Regions from separate parts of the Pseudoalteromonas sp. XMcav11-Q genome, predicted to be linked through region 1. Evidence: predicted binding sites of a transcription regulator. Region 1 holds the regulator's gene; each other region holds the start of a gene.
The links. Region 1 encodes sigma-54, which starts transcription at its own class of promoters, with help from an activator protein. Its sites were predicted from a motif close to GTTGGCACGNNNNTNGNNT; they were not measured.
Positions count from the first base shown of each region.

Region 1 (4,206 bases):
TTGGCTGCTTTCAAGTAACAACAGCGCTAGTACGCTGTCAGCAGCAGCACTTTTGTCTCCTTGATATAAGGTCACTTCGGCATCAAATTGGGTTGCTAATTGCGCAAGAACCGTCGCTGCTCGAGCGTGCAGGCCGAGTTTGTTTTGGATTAAAAACGTATCTTCTAACATTTAACCCTCTTGCTCTCGGTGACGAATTTTGACGTTGGGATGGGTTTTAGCAAAACGTTCACCAATGGTTTGCGCTAAGTATACCGAGCGATGTTGCCCACCTGTACATCCTATTGCGATCGTTAGATAACTGCGATTGTTACGCTCTAAGTGTGGTAACCAAGTTTGTACGAAGGTTTGGATCTGCCAAGTAAACTTTTGCACGATGCTGTGACTCGACAAATAGTCTTTGACTGGCTGATCTAAGCCAGTTAGCGGCTTAAGCTCAGGCTCCCAATGTGGGTTGGGTAAAAAGCGCGCATCAAAAACGTAATCCGCTTGTTTTGGGATGCCGTGTTTAAAGCCGAAAGATTCAAAGGTAATAATGAGTTGTTTGTCTTTTTTACCTAAGATTTTTTCGCGGATATCTTCTGCAAGTTGATGAACGCTCAGGCCTGTAGTATCAATGAGAAAATCGGCGCGAGTGATCAGCACGTCTAACAATTCCCGTTCTTTCTTTATCGCAACATCTAATGGAAGATTATGCAGTGAAAGAGGGTGCAAACGGCGTGTTTCTGAGAAGCGCTTTATCAGGGTTTGATCGTCACTGTCTAAATAAAACAGGGTAGGTTTGGCAAAGCCTGGTAAGTATTCAAGAATGTCATTAAACTCGTCCTGTTCTTTAGGTAAGTTTCTAACATCAATACTGACTGCAATTTTATTATAATTGTCCGAAACACTGCGGACTAAAGACGGCAGCAAATTGACCGGAATGTTATCCACACAATAGTAGCCTAAGTCTTCCAATACTCGAAGCGCTACAGATTTACCAGAGCCTGAGCGGCCACTGATAATGATAAGCTCGAGTCCTTTTTCGTCATCACTCATCAAGTTCACCTTGGATCACTGCATATAACTCATCATCACTTTTTGCTTGCCTAAGCATTTTGCAAAAAGACTTGTCTTTGAGTGTATCAGCAATCGCCGCTAAGGTCTTCAGGTGTTGTTGATTATCACCTTCAGGTACGATGAACGCGACAAAAATATCGACAGGCTGCTTATCTATGGCTTCAAACTGGATCCCTTGCTCGCTGACAAGCACCATTGCAAGGATTTTATCCAAACCTTCAAGTCGACCATGGGGAATGGCAATGCCTTTACCGATCCCTGTGCTGCCCAATTTCTCTCGCGCCATTAAGGCGTCCAAGATAGCATGCTGACTGGTATTTGGAATTTGGCTATGAGCCAGTTCGCTGATGTATTCTAAAATACGTTTTTTGCTATTAAAAAGGACCGCAGCTTTACTGCAGTCCTTGTTCACTAATTCACTTAATTTCATCTTAGTGTCGAGTGAGCTTCTCTTTGTGTTTAATAACTTGACGATCTAGCTTGTCGATAAGGCCATCAATTGCGGCATACATATCTTGATGCTCTGTTGATGCAAATAGCTCGCCGCCGTTTACGTGTAATGTTGCTTCTGCTTTTTGTACTAGTTTCTCGACATCAAGGATCACATGCACATTATTGATATGATCAAAGTGCCTTTCTAGCTTCGCAAACTTGTTGGTGACATAGTCTCTTAATGAGTCAGTAATTTCTACATGGCGACCAGTTAGATTTAGTTGCATAAGCATTTTTCCTTCTTGGGTTTTACGTCTTATATCAAGCTTTTACGCTGATTTGACGGTGGAATGGCTAGGGATTCACGATATTTTGCAATCGTACGTCTCGCTACCTTAATTCCTTGCTCAGCTAAGATATCTGCAATTTTGCTGTCACTCAATGGCTTCGCGGTATTCTCTGCAGCTATCAGCTTTTTGATAAGTGCTCTAATTGCTGTAGAAGAGCACTCACCTCCATTTTCCGTACTTACATGGCTAGAGAAGAAATACTTCAGCTCAAATATTCCCCGAGGTGTATGCATGTATTTTTGTGTTGTCACACGGGAAATTGTGGACTCATGCATCTCAACCATTTCAGCAACATCATTTAGCACCATAGGGCGCATTGCTTCGGGGCCATGTTCAAAGAATGCCTGTTGTTGTTGCACAATGCAATTGGTAACTTTTAATAAAGTATCATTTCGGCTTTCTAAGCTTTTAATAAACCACTTTGCTTCTTGTAAATGTGAGCGAATAAACTGACTATCCGTACTGGATTTCGCCGTTCTAGACATCGCAGCGTAATGGTCATTTACTCTTATTTTAGGCATAGCATCAGGATTTAGCTCTACGACCCAACGACCTTTTACTTTTTTCACCGATACGTCAGGGATCACATATTCAGGCTCTTCATGAATAATGCTTGCCGCAGGCTTTGGGTTAAGGCTATGTATTAACGTCATGACCTCTTTGAGATCGGCTTCTTTAAGGCGCGTTTTCTTAGCCAAAGTTCGATAGTCACGGCTGGCAAGCAAGTCGATATGCTCTGTCAGGATCATTTTTGTTTCGGCAATCCATGGGGTATCTGGGGCGAATTGGTTTAGCTGAATGCATAAGCATTCTTGTAAACTACGCGCTGCGATACCGACAGGGTCAAAAAGCTGAATGCGTTTGAGTACGGCTTCGACTTCATCTAGCTCAATAGGCTCTTCGCTATTCTCGTCATTAATGCTTTCTAAAATGTCTTCGCAAGACAGTGTTAGAATGCCTGACAGGTCGACAGCTTCAATAATCGCAATCGCAATAGCTCTATCTGTTGGACTAAATGGTGTCAGTTCGAGTTGCCACATGAGATAATCGTGGAGAGATTCAGAGGTTTCCCCTTGATAAACATTATCGTCATCGGGAAGTGGACCTGAGCTTGCAGCAGGCGCTGCACTCATATACTCGTCCCAAGTGACATCCATGGCAAGGTCATCGCTCACAGTGTCTTTGCTCATGGCGGTATCTGAGTCTATCTCATAGTCACTAACCTGCGTTTCATCGGCTGAATCTTGATTGTCGTCAGCACGGCTCTTTTCTTGGCTGTGTTGGTCAGCGTTTTCGCCGTCAGTATTATCACCTTCTTCCACTTCCAACAATGGATTGCTGTCTAATGCTTCTTGTATTTCTTGTTGCAGATCCAATGTACTAAGCTGCAGCAAGCGAATGGCTTGTTGCAGTTGCGGAGTCATTGTAAGTTGCTGCCCCATGCGCAGCTGTAATGATTGCCTCATGTATCTCTAACAATCCTTTTTAACAGTTATTAATACTACGTCTTAACTATAGCTTGAATTGTTCGCCTAGGTAGACATCTCTTACGGTTTGATCTGCCAAAACATGTTCTGGCGTGCCTGCAGCGATTAACTCACCATGTGAAACGATGTAGGCTTTTTCACATACGTCCAGTGTTTCTCTAACGTTATGATCGGTGATAAGCACACCGATACCACGGTTTTTTAGGTGCTCTATGATTGTCTTTATATCTAACACCGAAATAGGATCAACACCAGCAAAAGGTTCATCTAACAGGATAAACTTAGGGTTTGCGGCTAAAGCGCGAGCAATTTCGACTCGTCTTCTTTCGCCTCCCGACAATGCCATGCCCTGTGAGTCGCGAATGTGTTGAATATTAAACTCATCCAGTAACTCGTTTAGTTCAGCTTCTCTTTCAACTTTAGATAAGTCTTTTCGAGTTTCTAAAATCGCCATCAAATTTTGATAGACCGTGAGTTTTCTAAAGATTGAAGACTCTTGCGGTAGATAGCCAATACCAAGTCGTGCGCGGCTGTGCATCGGTAACAAAGTGATATCTTCGTCATCAATCTGAATATAGCCTTTGTCGCTTGGTACTAACCCTACAATCATGTAGAACGTAGTGGTTTTACCTGCACCATTTGGTCCTAATAAGCCTACAATACTGCCAGCCTGAACACTTAAACCAACATTTTTGACGACCTGACGACCTTTATAACTCTTTGCTAGACCAGTTGCTTTGAGCTCGCTCATTAATTGTTACCTTCTTCCTGCGCTTTTTTCTCTTTAGCGTCTTTTTTGTCATCAACAGGAACAAGGATGGTTCTTACTCGAGAGTCTTCTTGGTCTGAGCGCTCAGCGCTGATCAATTGCTTTTCAA
Region 1 covers NZ_JBECOX010000003.1:395,080-399,285, reverse strand. The annotation lists gene ABMY45_RS07445 (HPr family phosphocarrier protein) at 1-171, opposite strand, end outside; gene rapZ (RNase adapter RapZ) at 172-1,038, opposite strand; gene ptsN (PTS IIA-like nitrogen regulatory protein PtsN) at 1,031-1,489, opposite strand; gene hpf (ribosome hibernation promoting factor) at 1,491-1,778, opposite strand; gene ABMY45_RS07425 (RNA polymerase factor sigma-54) at 1,808-3,307, opposite strand; gene lptB (LPS export ABC transporter ATP-binding protein) at 3,354-4,079, opposite strand; gene lptA (lipopolysaccharide transport periplasmic protein LptA) at 4,079-4,206, opposite strand, start outside.

Region 2 (4,206 bases), on a different contig from region 1:
CATACTGACGTCTTTAACTCGCTCAGCAGAAGCCAAAGAAGAAAAACCAACCAACGTAATGGCCGCACCGATAAGCAAAATATTCTTAAGCATATTGTTCATTTTCAGCACCTTAAAACGGCATCAGCGCGCTCATAAAGAAACTCGTTAACCAACCTGCACTTTGCACTTCTTGTTGGTCACCTTTACCTGAATATTGAATTCTGGCATTTGCCACTCGATTAGACTCAACAGTGTTATCTGCGGTCACATCCTGAGGTCTTACCAACCCTTCTAAGCGAATAAATTCCTCACCAGTATTGAGGGTTAACCACTTTTCACCGCGGATCACTAAATTACCGTTAGGCAATACTCGGGTTACATTGACCGATATATTCCCGAATAAGCTATTTGACTGATTAGACTTCGAATCACCAGAGAAAGAAGAACTGGATTTAGCACCAAACTGTATTGCTTCTTTTCCGATATTAATGGCATTGCCACCAAGACCAATCACAGGGTCTAAGCTCGAATCACTGGATTTATCCAGCTCAGAATTTGCAGCTTTGGTCGCCTGAGTCGTTTCTCTGAGTACGATGGTAATAATATCGCCGACTCTTAACGCTTTTTTGTCAGCATAAAGATCATTGGAAAACTGCGTATTAAATAATGACCCTGTTGCCACCATTTGGGCTTGATTATCCTCGGGATAGATAGGCGCATAATACGGATCGTCACGCACCACATTTTTATTTTGTGTTGTACTACATCCAGATAATGCAGCGACCGTTACGATGGCTAAATATAATGCACGCATAATACCCCCTACCCAATTACAGCTGTTGATTAATGTAGCTCAGCATCTGATCTACCGTTGAAATCACTTTTGAGTTCATCTCATACACGCGTTGTGTCTCAATTAGATTTACAAGCTCTTCGGTCACATTAACGTTTGACGTTTCAAGTGCGCCTTGCACAATCTTACCTAGCCCTTCAACGCTTGGATTACCTTGTACTGGTGCACCACTTACCGCAGTTTCTGTGTACAAGTTTTGTCCAATCGGTTCAAGACCTGATGGATTAATAAAGTCACTGATCGTCAACTGTCCGATAACAACGTTTTCAGCTTGTCCTGCAACGCGCACCGATACTTCACCATCTTGAGAAATAGTAATTGACTGCGCATCGTCGGGTACGTTCATCTCAGGTAACACAGGAAAACCCGCACCTGAGGTAACAATTCGACCTTCTTCATCCGTCGTGAACTGACCGTTTCTTGAATACGCAGTTGTGCCATCTGGCATCTGAATCTCAAAGAAGCCCGGGCCTTGGATCATCCAATCCAAAGAGTTTTCGGTACTTAACATATTACCTTGAGAAAAGTTCTTTTGGTTGGCGACTACTTTGGCACCTGCACCAAGCATCAAACCAGACGGTAATTCTGTATCTTGAGAGCTGCGGCCACCTGGCTGATTGATGTTTTGATATAATAAGTCTTCGAATATCGCCCGACTCTTTTTGTAGCCGACGGTACTGGCGTTCGCCAAGTTGTTCGAAATAACTGAAATATCAGTTTGCTGAGCATCTAAGCCTGTTTTACTTATCCACAATGCCGGATTCATGATCTCTACCTCACTCTTAAACTATGCGTAGGAGCGAAGTGTGTCGCTCATCTATTTCTTCAGCTGTTTTCATCAGCTTAATTTGCATTTCAAATTGTCTTTGATGGTTGATCATATCCACCATCTCATGAACGGGATTGACGTTGGACATCTCTAAGAAGCCACTCATCACTTTTGCGGTTGGTGATATTTCACAAAAGCCACAGATCCCATCTTCTAGCTTATCTTCTTTTGGTCTATAAAGGCCGTCATTGCCTTTTTGCAGCTTATTATTATCTGCTTCAATAATTTTCAGCCGATCAACCACTTCAAGAAAGTTAGCAGGAGCGCCTTGTGGACGCACTTGAATAGAGCCATCGTCACTAAACACCACTTTATCAACGGGGATAGGTAAGACAATAGGTCCACCTTCGCCAATAAGTTGACGCCCATGAGCTGTGACCAACGCACCGTCATTACGAATATTGAGCGTGCCGACTTTGGTGTAAGCTTCTTCACCCGAGGCATCAACAACACTGATCCATGATTTATCATCTACTGCAATATCTAGCTCACGGCCAGTTTCAACGATTGCGCCACCGGTCATATTGGTCCCTGGGCGTTCTTGCATAGCAAAAACCCGTGTAGGTAGCCCTTCACCAAACGCCTGCATTGAGCGCGCTTGAGCAAAATCTGCTTTGAAGCCAGTCGTATTGGCATTAGCAAGGTTATTCGCCTTAAGTGCCACACCACGTAAGCTTTGCTTAGCGCCTGACATTGCGATATACACCATTTTATCCATGACGATGACCTATAAAATTCAAACTTAGTCTAGTTAATGCAAGCACAGTGCCAAAGTGACGAGATGTTTTTGACGGACATAAAAAAGGCTGCCTTTGTAGCAGCCTTTGGAGGGCATAATATATTATCGGATCTGTAATATATTTTGTTGTAATGTTGAGTTAACCTCAAGCGCTCGAGAGTTCGCTTGGAAGTTACGTTGGGCGCTGATAAGGTCAACTAACTCGTTTGTGAGGTTGACGTTCGATTGCTCTAACGCAGATGAACTAATACCACCGAGAGTACCTGTGTTTGGCTCGCCTGCAAGTGGTTCACCAGAAGATAGGCTCTTCTTCCACTCAGTATTACCAATCGCCTGAAGGCCTTGAGAATTCGGGAAGCGTACTAGCGCGACTTGCCCTAAGAACGTTGAGTCGCCGTTAGTATATGAAGCCACAACTTTACCATCAGTACCAATATCAATACCTGCTAAACGGCCAACGGTCGCACCGTCTTGCTCCAATGCTTTTACTTCAAATCGACCCGATGAATATTGCGTTGGTAGCTTTTGAGCAGTATTTGCTTCATCACGCCAGTTAACAACAATATCATTCGGAAAAGTTGCACCGTTATCAAGCAAGTTTGACATACCGATAGTTGGGTCAACTGCATCTTGAGGTCCAGCAAGACTTAAGGGGTTAAATGTCGAGCCAGTATTGTTGTTAAAAACAAGCGGCGTAGCTGAAGGATCGGCAGCCGTCTGTGATGGAATACCGCTAGCATCGAAACGGAACACACTAACTGGCGTATAAGGAACAGGTGGTGTTGCTGCTGGATCAATTTGCTGCGCATTATGGTTAAAAGGTTTATCGTCCATTGTTGCGTAAGTAGACCACTCATTATCCGCTGTTTTTCTGAAGAATAACTGCAATGTATGTGATTCACCCAACGAGTCATATACCGTTATTGCTGTTCTTGAATTATATGAGGCACGTTGCTCAGGATCAAAAGCAATTGTAGGTGGTTGCGCAGTCGCATCTAGGTTAAACGAGGTATAGATTTGCGATGTTGCACGAGGAGAACCTGATGCATCTGGAATTTGAACGGGTGATGTTGTGCTTAAACTCAAAGACGTGGTATCACCTGTAGATGGATCGACTGGAAAGCCTTGCAAGTAATCACCCTTAGCATTCACGATGAAGTTGTCTTTGTTGAGCTTAAATGCACCCGCTCGAGAATAGGTGAAATCTTGTGACTGGAGCGAGTTTGACATGGCAAAATAGCCTTCGCCCTCAATCGCCAAGTCTAGCGAGTTTTGCGTAAACTTTAATGATCCTTGGTGAAACTGCTGTGCAACCATGGTAGTTTGTACACCATCGCCATTTTTCGTTTTGCCAGAGCTAAAAACCGAAGACGCGTAAACATCAGCAAATTCTGCGCGAGACTCTTTAAAACCCGTCGTGTTCACGTTAGCAATGTTATTTGCTGTTACGTCCAAGTCTTTTTGCGCGGCGGCAATACCTGTCAGTGCTATATTGAAACTCATACTCTCACCTCTAAGTTCTTAAGGTTAATTCTTTAAAACTACTATGCTATTTCAGCAATATCAGTTAAGCGCACCGCGCCTTCTTTGGTATTAATGACGATGCCGTTAGCACCATTAACATTAACACTGTCTATATTTCTAAATGTGGCCGACGGTAAAGTTTGATATTCACCTTCAATCATACCCTCCGCTTTTATGGTGTATTCACCTGGAGGCATCATCTCACCGTCTTTATTTTTACCATCCCAATCGAATCGCACAGCGCCCACACTTTGTTCGCCAAATTCAAGCGTCTTTACA
Region 2 covers NZ_JBECOX010000005.1:231,223-235,428, forward strand. The annotation lists gene ABMY45_RS10455 (flagellar basal body P-ring protein FlgI) at 1-93, opposite strand, end outside; gene flgH (flagellar basal body L-ring protein FlgH) at 113-796, opposite strand; gene flgG (flagellar basal-body rod protein FlgG) at 813-1,601, opposite strand; gene ABMY45_RS10470 (flagellar basal body rod protein FlgF) at 1,618-2,382, opposite strand; gene flgE (flagellar hook protein FlgE) at 2,506-3,906, opposite strand; gene ABMY45_RS10480 (flagellar hook assembly protein FlgD) at 3,948-4,206, opposite strand, start outside.
Region 2: the regulator sigma-54 is predicted to act here: its motif matches at 2,419-2,437, upstream of ABMY45_RS10470 (flagellar basal body rod protein FlgF).

Region 3 (4,206 bases), on a different contig from region 1:
GTATCTGCAATTTGATCCGTAACAGGATGGCTAGAGTCTTGGCCATTTGGCTGTGGTTTAGCTGTATTGCTTGTCTGTGTTTGGTTTGCTTGATTACTCATAAACTACTCCTTATTCGTTTAGTTCACTATATAGGTTGCAAACCCTTTGCCAACTTGAAAGCTGTTTAAATTCATAAGGTTAATGTTTTCCGGTATCGTTTGTCGGTAGATGCGAAATGAAGGGTGTAAATGTTACATAGCAGAACCTACAGGGTGTAGAGTTTGAAAAATTGACAGATTTCATTTCTTGCACTGAATGGCAACTATTACATCTAGAGGTTGTTTACCTTTAAATTCTGTTTCCTGAAAATAAGAAATAGCGAGAAAGTACTTACATTATTCAATATGGAGGCCGTACACTGAAAACAAAAAAAGCGCTACCAAGTGGTAGCGCCAAAACCAGACTCTTGTGGAAGAGCCAGGACTGAGTCAAAGGGGAAATAATTGGGAGGCTATAGAGCCAAAATTACTGCTTAAAACTGATATTCGATAGAGACGGCAGCTACGTCCATATCAGGGTCGATATTGTCTTCAAGTTCATAGCGAGTGTATTCTAACCGCATGTTAACGTTTTCATTGAGGTGAAACTCAACACCGGCACCATAGAGCCAGTCGCCACCCTCAAGGCTAGATGAAACTCGACCTACAGCTGGAATATCCGCGTAGATATCAGCATCCCACTCAAGCCAACCACCTTTAGCATACACTGAGAAATGTTCGTTTAGTGGAGCTGAAATACGTGTAGATAAAGAAATACCGTCTATTTCAGCAGAGTTGTCAATGTCACTTGCTTCGTCGAAGTTCTCATAGGCAAGTTCAAAACTCCAATATGGATTAATTTTTGTACCCACATACGCTTTTAGCATAGAAGAGTCGTCGTCGAATGAAGTGTCATTCTCACGATCTTCCCATTGGAAAGAGTATTGGCCATAACCGATACCTGTGTAAATTTTATAATCATCTAGTCCAAAATCAGACTCCGCGTGAGCGGCTGTGGATGCAAGACCTAGAGAGGCAAGTAGCGCAGCAGCAATTGTTAATTGTTTCATCTTTACTCCTTAAATCAATATAAGTATGGGAGGGGGAAAGCCCCCCTCAAATCAAAATTGGCTTATGATTTTGTGGTAACGCGAAGGTTATCTTTTACATCTCTAACGTCATTGGCGTTTTTCGCGATTTGCACAGCAAGTTTGCGCTCTGCTTCGCTACCTACATGACCGTTTAATGTTACGACTAAACCTTCCACATCAACATCGATGTCAGTACCATCTACATCTGTGTCGAACAGATAGCGAGACTTAATTACTGTTGCGATTTTTGCGTCAGTAAAACCGCTATCGCTTTCGTAATTGCGCTCTTTTTTGCGCTCATCTGACATATCTACGATAGTCAGGTCGTTTTTCACTTCTTTTACGCCATCGATACCTAGTACCAGTTCTTCAGCCAGCTTTTTATCTACTGAGTGTTCAACTTTACCGGTTAGCACTACAACGCCGTTCTTTACATCAGTGTTAATGTCAAAGTTGTTCAGTTCACCGTTGAAAAGCAGTGTTGCTTCTGCTTTACCGTCTATCCAAGCGTCACTCGCTTCTTTTTCCCAAGAGTTATCAGCAGCAAATGCTGAAGCAGTAGTAAGTGAAGATACTAGTACAGTTGCAATTAATGTCTTTTTCATAATTAAACTCCTTTAATTTCGTAGTCGAATTATCTGTTGCAGCTGTTGTGCCAACCTTTAACTTGTTGATAATTATGTGATTTATTTTTATAGAGTAAGTTTTAAGGAAGAATTTACCGAGAAGATGTGTAAATTAGTTTGTAATAATTACCTTTTCCATGAACGGCTAATTAATATAACTAGGAATGATTACTGCATTCTAGATTTGTCGAGTACTTAAATAGGAATATTTGATTATGAATTTAGAAAAATTCTGGACGTTAATTAATGATAAGTTAATCTCTTGGCTTGAATCCGGTGTGCAGTTACTACCGAATATGATCCTAGCCTTAATGATACTCATATTCTTCACTGTTTTGGCTAAAATATCTTCAATTTGGTTTTCAAAGGCAATTAAAAAAGCAATAAAGACAGAACAAGTGGCTTCACTTATTAGTTCCATATTTAAAGTCTCTATTATTGCCATTGGGATTTTCTTCGCTTTAGATATAGTAAAACTATCAGGTGCTGTAATGTCATTGTTGGCTGGGGCGGGGATCATTGGCCTTGCTATTGGCTTTGCATTCCAAGACATGACCGAGAACCTCATCGCTGGATTTGTGATGGGGGTCAGAAAACCTTTTATGGTCGGTGACATTATAAGAACCAAGGATTGCTTTGGCACGGTAAGCAAAATCAATTTGAGAAACACCTTAGTAGAAAACTTTTATGGCCAGCTGTCTTATATCCCCAACAAAATTCTCTTTAAGAATGAGTTACAAAACTACACTAAGCTTGGCAAGCGAAGAATAGAAGTACCAGTTGGTATCTCGTATGCGGACGACCCAGAGCAAGCCCGAGAGGTGATTGTTGAGGCAATTAACAAGCTTGATTTCGTAGTAAGCCAAAAAGAAACAGATGTCTATGCAGAGTCTTTTGGTGACAGCTCTATTAATCTATTAGTGTGGTTTTGGATAGATTACCCAGCAGATCCGGGCTTTATGGTGGTCAGGCACAAAGCAATTTGCACCATTAACCGTGTATTAGCTGATAACGATATCTTAATTCCTTTCCCAATTAGGACTATGGATTTCAATGCTAAAGGGAGCACAACCTTAAGTACGCAATTATCACAGGAATAATTTACATCTAGTTTGTAATATTTTCACCGGTCTGAAGGTGCTTAGATTAAAAATCCTTATATAATAAAGGTTTATGATTTGGCATTTAATCTGCATTAGTGAAAGGGACAGAAAATAATATTTGCAAAATGCACTTATTAAATATCGCAACGAAAGGAGTTATTTATGGCAGATTCAAATTACGACATGGGGCCGGTAAAAGAGCTCATCAAAGTATTAAATGGTGGTGTTGATTTTTACACTGAAGCTAAAAAGAAGCTAGATAATATCGAATTAAACCGCGTATTTGACCAAATGATTGTAGATAAAGCGCAAGCAATCTCGGATCTACAACCATTTGTTCTTATTGACGAAGGTGAAATTGAGACAGATTCAGCGCTTAGCATCGACATTCGTGAATCGTACACCAAGTTGGTTGGTATGGTGAGCACCGACAAAGAGCACACCTATATTTCTCAGCTAGAAGAAGTGGAAGACAAAGTGTTAAGCAAGCTTGATAAAGCATTAAGCAAAGATCTTCCACCTAAATGCAAGAGTGTATTACTGCAAATTCAAACCAGAATGCAAGCTTGTCACGATCAAATGAAGCAGTTGCAAGAGCTAACTGCCTAAGGAGAATGTTATGTTGAGTTGGGCTGTAATGTTTTTATTCCTAGCACTTGTCGCAGCCGTGCTAGGTTTCACTGGAATCGCTGGCGCTGCGGCAGGTATGGCGAAAATTCTATTCTTTGTGTTTATCGCCTTTATGATTATTTCGTTTATTTTTGGCAAAGCACGAGCTCCCAGGTAAAAGGGAATTAACGTACAAAAACGGTTTTAGGAGATAGATTATGAAATCAGCAATTACATTAGCAAAAGCATTTGGTTTTGTTTCAATTTTAGCACTTTTTGGTTGTAGCGAAGGTCCGGCGGAAGATGCTGGTGAGCGTTTCGATGAAACAGTTCAGGAAGTAGAAAATAGCGTGGAAGACGCGTGTGAAGATGTAAAAGAGAACATGAACGCTGAAAACGAAGAGTGTTAAGCGAAAGTGATTTCGACGTGGAATAAAAGAGGAGAAGCCGATAAAAGCTTCTCCTCTTTTTTTGTAATAGGTTTAAAAATCAAACCTATACAGTTAAGAGACACAGTTACGAAGTATGATGCATATCAATAATGCGCTGCTTAATTTGCAATTATTATTGTAATCTATGAACTTTGAGTAATACTTTATTTCTATGTTTACTCAATAAAAATCAGACTATGCTAAATAGGGTTTCAGTTAAAAGCAGATTGTTGTCGCTTTCGGGCATACCTGCTGTGTTTTTTATTCTCGCTACTATCTTTACAATTGGAACATTATCAAATCTTATCAATTACATTGACCGTATT
Region 3 covers NZ_JBECOX010000001.1:584,553-588,758, reverse strand. The annotation lists gene ABMY45_RS02840 (hypothetical protein) at 1-101, opposite strand, end outside; gene ABMY45_RS02835 (outer membrane beta-barrel protein) at 515-1,090, opposite strand; gene ABMY45_RS02830 (BON domain-containing protein) at 1,153-1,716, opposite strand; gene ABMY45_RS02825 (mechanosensitive ion channel family protein) at 1,953-2,837, shown strand; gene ABMY45_RS02820 (PA2169 family four-helix-bundle protein) at 3,003-3,449, shown strand; gene ABMY45_RS02815 (DUF1328 domain-containing protein) at 3,460-3,627, shown strand; gene ABMY45_RS02810 (hypothetical protein) at 3,668-3,859, shown strand; gene ABMY45_RS02805 (methyl-accepting chemotaxis protein) at 4,078-4,206, shown strand, end outside.
Region 3: the regulator sigma-54 is predicted to act here: its motif matches at 1,753-1,771, upstream of ABMY45_RS02830 (BON domain-containing protein).

Region 4 (4,206 bases), on a different contig from region 1:
GTTAAAAGTCAGTGTAGGTAAGCAATATCGCTCTAATTATTCACGGTATTGCGGTGCAAAAAGAACTTATGAGCATCGCTTTGGGCGACTAACATACCTTTTTGATTAAACACTTTCATAACCAAAGAGTGCTCGCCACGATTGATACCACGCAAAGAAAACTGAGTATTACTTTGTTTTGGCCCTGTGGCTGTTCCGTTGAGAAAGAGTTGCACGCTTAGTCCTTGGGTAAATCTTGGCTCTATGGTGCCAGTTACGTATACACTGCCACTATTATCACGGATTGTTTGCTCATGCTCAGGAGAAGTGATTTTAGCTGTATATTGAATCGTTGGTGTTGTATCCGTTTGTTCGAGAATTTTAGTATCAACACTTGGCATGGTTAAAGCGCTGGCGTTGAGTTTGACTTCTTTTGAACCTGGTTGCGGTACATCCGAATAGACCCAATGGCCGTTTTTGTCTTTCCAGCGATAGATTTTTGGATTGGACTCTGCTGCAGCATCAATGCTTGTTAGGGTTAGCGTCATGCTAACCGACATTATAAGAAACCACTGACGCACCACAACTCTCCACAGTAAACTACTGTTCATACTTTAGTATAGTGTTGTTGGAATTGCGAGTTACAAATGAGTAACTCCGATAATAAATTTATTCGAGATATTTAATTTAACCTTTTGAATTAAATTAAAAAAGCCCGTAATTACGGGCTTGAGAACACATATGATTAAGAGTGCCAGAAACGCATAATGAGTTTTGGCTCTACAAGCTCAATACCGCGGTACTGAGCGTAGTAGTCTGTTAGCGATTAAACGCTGTAGTACATTTCGAACTCAACTGGGTGAGTTGTCATGTTTAATTTTTCAACTTCTTTCGACTTAAGTGTGATGTACGCATCGATTAGGTCGTCAGTGAATACGCCACCTTGAGTTAAGAACTCACGGTCAGCATCTAGAGAAGCAAGCGCTTCGTCAAGTGATGCTGCAACTGTTGGGATTTCTGCTGCTTCTTCCGCTGGTAGGTCGTACAAATCTTTGTCCATTGCATCGCCAGGGTGGATCTTGTTGCGGATACCGTCAAGACCAGCCATCAACTGCGCTGCGAAAGCTAGGTATGGGTTAGCCGCAGGATCTGGGAAGCGTACTTCGATACGACGACCCTTTTCTGATGGGATCACCGGGATACGGATTGATGCTGAGCGGTTACGTGCTGAGTATGCAAGCATAACTGGCGCTTCAAACCCTGGTACTAGACGCTTATAAGAGTTTGTTGCTGGGTTAGTGAATGCATTGATTGCTTTAGCATGCTTAATGATACCACCAATGTAGTAAAGCGCTTCTTCAGATAGACCGCCGTACTTGTCGCCTGCGAAGATGTTCTTGCCGTCTTTAGCAAGTGATTGGTGGCAATGCATGCCTGAACCGTTATCACCAACGATTGGCTTAGGCATAAAGGTTGCTGTCTTACCGTATAGGTGAGCCATGTTGTGGATAACGTACTTCATCTCTTGGATTTCGTCTGCTTTAGTTACCATAGTATTAAAGCGAGTCGCAATCTCATTTTGACCAGCAGTTGCTACTTCGTGGTGGTGCGCTTCAACAACGTGGCCCATCTCTTCAAGTACTAAACAAGTAGCTGCACGCCAATCATTAGACGAATCTACCGGTGCTACTGGGAAGTAACCACCTTTTACGCCAGGACGGTGACCTGTGTTACCACCTTCGTAGTCTTTGTCTGAGTTCCAAGCCGCTTCTTCAGCATCAATTTTGTACATTGAGCCAGACATGTCAGTTTTAAATTTAACATCGTCAAACAAGAAGAACTCTGGCTCAGGACCGAATAATACGGTGTCTGCAATACCCGTTGAACGCATGAACTCTTCAGCGCGTTTAGCTACTGAACGTGGGTCACGCTCGTAACCTTGGTGTGTGTTTGGTTCAACCACGTCACAACGGACGATAAGGGTTGTTTCTTCTGCGAACGGGTCTAGCTTAGCACTTTCTGCGTCAGGCATAAGTACCATGTCAGATTCGTTGATGCCTTTCCAACCAGCGATAGATGAGCCATCAAACATTTTGCCGTCTTCAAAGAAGTCTTCATCGGCTTGATGATGCGGGATCGATACGTGTTGTTCTTTACCTTTTGTATCTGTGAAACGTAAGTCAACAAATTTTACGTCGTGCTCTTTAATAAAATCTAAAACCGATTGTGACATGTGTCCTCCGACTCGTTGGGTTATTTTTTGCTGCAATGTACTGCAATTGCACCTTGATAAGCGTTAATCGTGCCAATTGTTTAACTGTTTGATTTTTAGTGATTTATTTAAATTCACTGATCTGTGAACGGATGTTTTGCACTAAATTGGTGCGTAAGTGTTCCATGGTGGTGCGTAATATTTTTCCTGACAACGACACTTTCCATTTCTGTTGTAGTTGATATTGATTAAATGCTCAAGGTATCAAGATATCGAATAGCTAAAAATTGCTCGAGTATATTCAGTTGTCTGCACTAATGGTGGTCTGGTATTGAGCAGAAAATTGAAATTAATTTCTAAATTTATAGAAAAAATACATTCTAAATATTGCATATAAAGCACCTTTCTTTAGGTATTTAATCGAAACTTTTCTTTGCTCATTAACTGCTTCTTAGATTAATTTTTACATCTTTTGTTTATATACGCTAACACCAAAGAGCCCGCATTTTATAGGCGACTTTTTGTTCACCATTTATTTGTCTGTATTTAGGTGAATGATACTGCATGTGAGGAAGTTGTATGTACATTATGCAATTTTGTATTTCTCAATTGTGTCCTGTGTGTTAATTGTGTTAATCGAGTTAATTTTTGTTTTGTTTTTTGTGTTGATCGGTTTCATTTTTTGGGTACTATGTACCTGATATTAATAAGTTGAGTCTAATGTTAAAGGGGCTACTTGATGCACTCTAATAGGCTAAATTTTCGTTTGTTACTGTTGATATGCAAGGAAGAAGTAAGGTGTTTTCTCGAGAGTCATTAGCATTAAGATTTGTTATTTTAGTATTTATTCCCCTCATTATAATCATCTCTTATTTTTACTTAGACGAGAGAGAAACTTTACCTCTGGATAATATAACATTAAGCGATAGCGCTTTGAGTAACAAAGTGAGTATCTCTAGAGATAAGTACGGAGTTCCAAATATAAGCGCGAAAAGTGATCATGATGCTTTTTTCGCTATGGGATATGTTCAAGCTCAAGATCGGCTTTGGCAAATGGAGTTACAGCGCCGATTAATTAAAGGTACTTTGAGTGAGGTCTTTGGAGCATCAACAATTGAGCGTGATAAATATATGCGTACTTTGGGGCTTGCTGATGCTGCAAAAGAGGCGCTAAAAAGTTTAGGGAAGCGGGAAAAAGGCATCTTAGTTGCCTTCTCTGAAGGAGTGAATGCGTATATCAGAGATTCTGAAAACCTACCAATTGAGTTTAGGGTTTTTGGTGTCGTTGCTTCAAATTGGTCTCCTGAAGATTCATTAATGGTAGGTAAGCTACTTTCTTACTCTCTGAGTTTTGCTGCTAATTATGAACGCGCCAGAGTACAAGCTGCCGCTAAATTACCAGTGGACTATTTACACTCAATCTATCCAGAGCTTAATGATCAGCAATCTTTATCAGAGGATATATCACGTGTCGCTAAATTGGATGAGACGTTAAGCCAGTTAGCGAGTATCGAAGAAGCTTTATTGCTAGAGCATGGGATTGGAGGCAAATTTGCCGGGAGTAACGCTTGGGCAATTTCTGGGGAGTTAAGTGCTTCGGGCGATGCGATGTTGGCGAATGATCCTCATCTCTCTTTCCAAATGCCTTCATTATGGTATCGAGCGTCTTTGTTAGGCGGCGAAGTAAACGCATCAGGTATGACCATTCCAGGATTGCCTGTAATTGTATTTGGACATAATGCTCATATTGCTTGGGGCGGTACTAACATGCCCGCGGATACGCAAGATTTGGTCATAGTGGACCTTAATCGAGGAGGGAATTCTGCAGGAGAGAAAATTGTTCAAAGGGTAGAGGAGATCGCGGTTAAGGCTGACTTCCCAGCTCAATTTAGAAAAGCCCCAGAGACTATAAAACATACGGTTGCACAATCAAAATATGGGCCTATTCTAGATTATAGTGCTGGCGCGTCTCATGGGTATGCACTGAGATGGACAGCTTTAAATGACAGTGATAC
Region 4 covers NZ_JBECOX010000022.1:25,976-30,181, reverse strand. The annotation lists gene ABMY45_RS22210 (DUF4124 domain-containing protein) at 33-539, opposite strand; gene glnA (glutamate--ammonia ligase) at 806-2,212, opposite strand; gene ABMY45_RS22200 (penicillin acylase family protein) at 3,137-4,206, shown strand, end outside.
Region 4: the regulator sigma-54 is predicted to act here: its motif matches at 2,271-2,289, upstream of glnA (glutamate--ammonia ligase).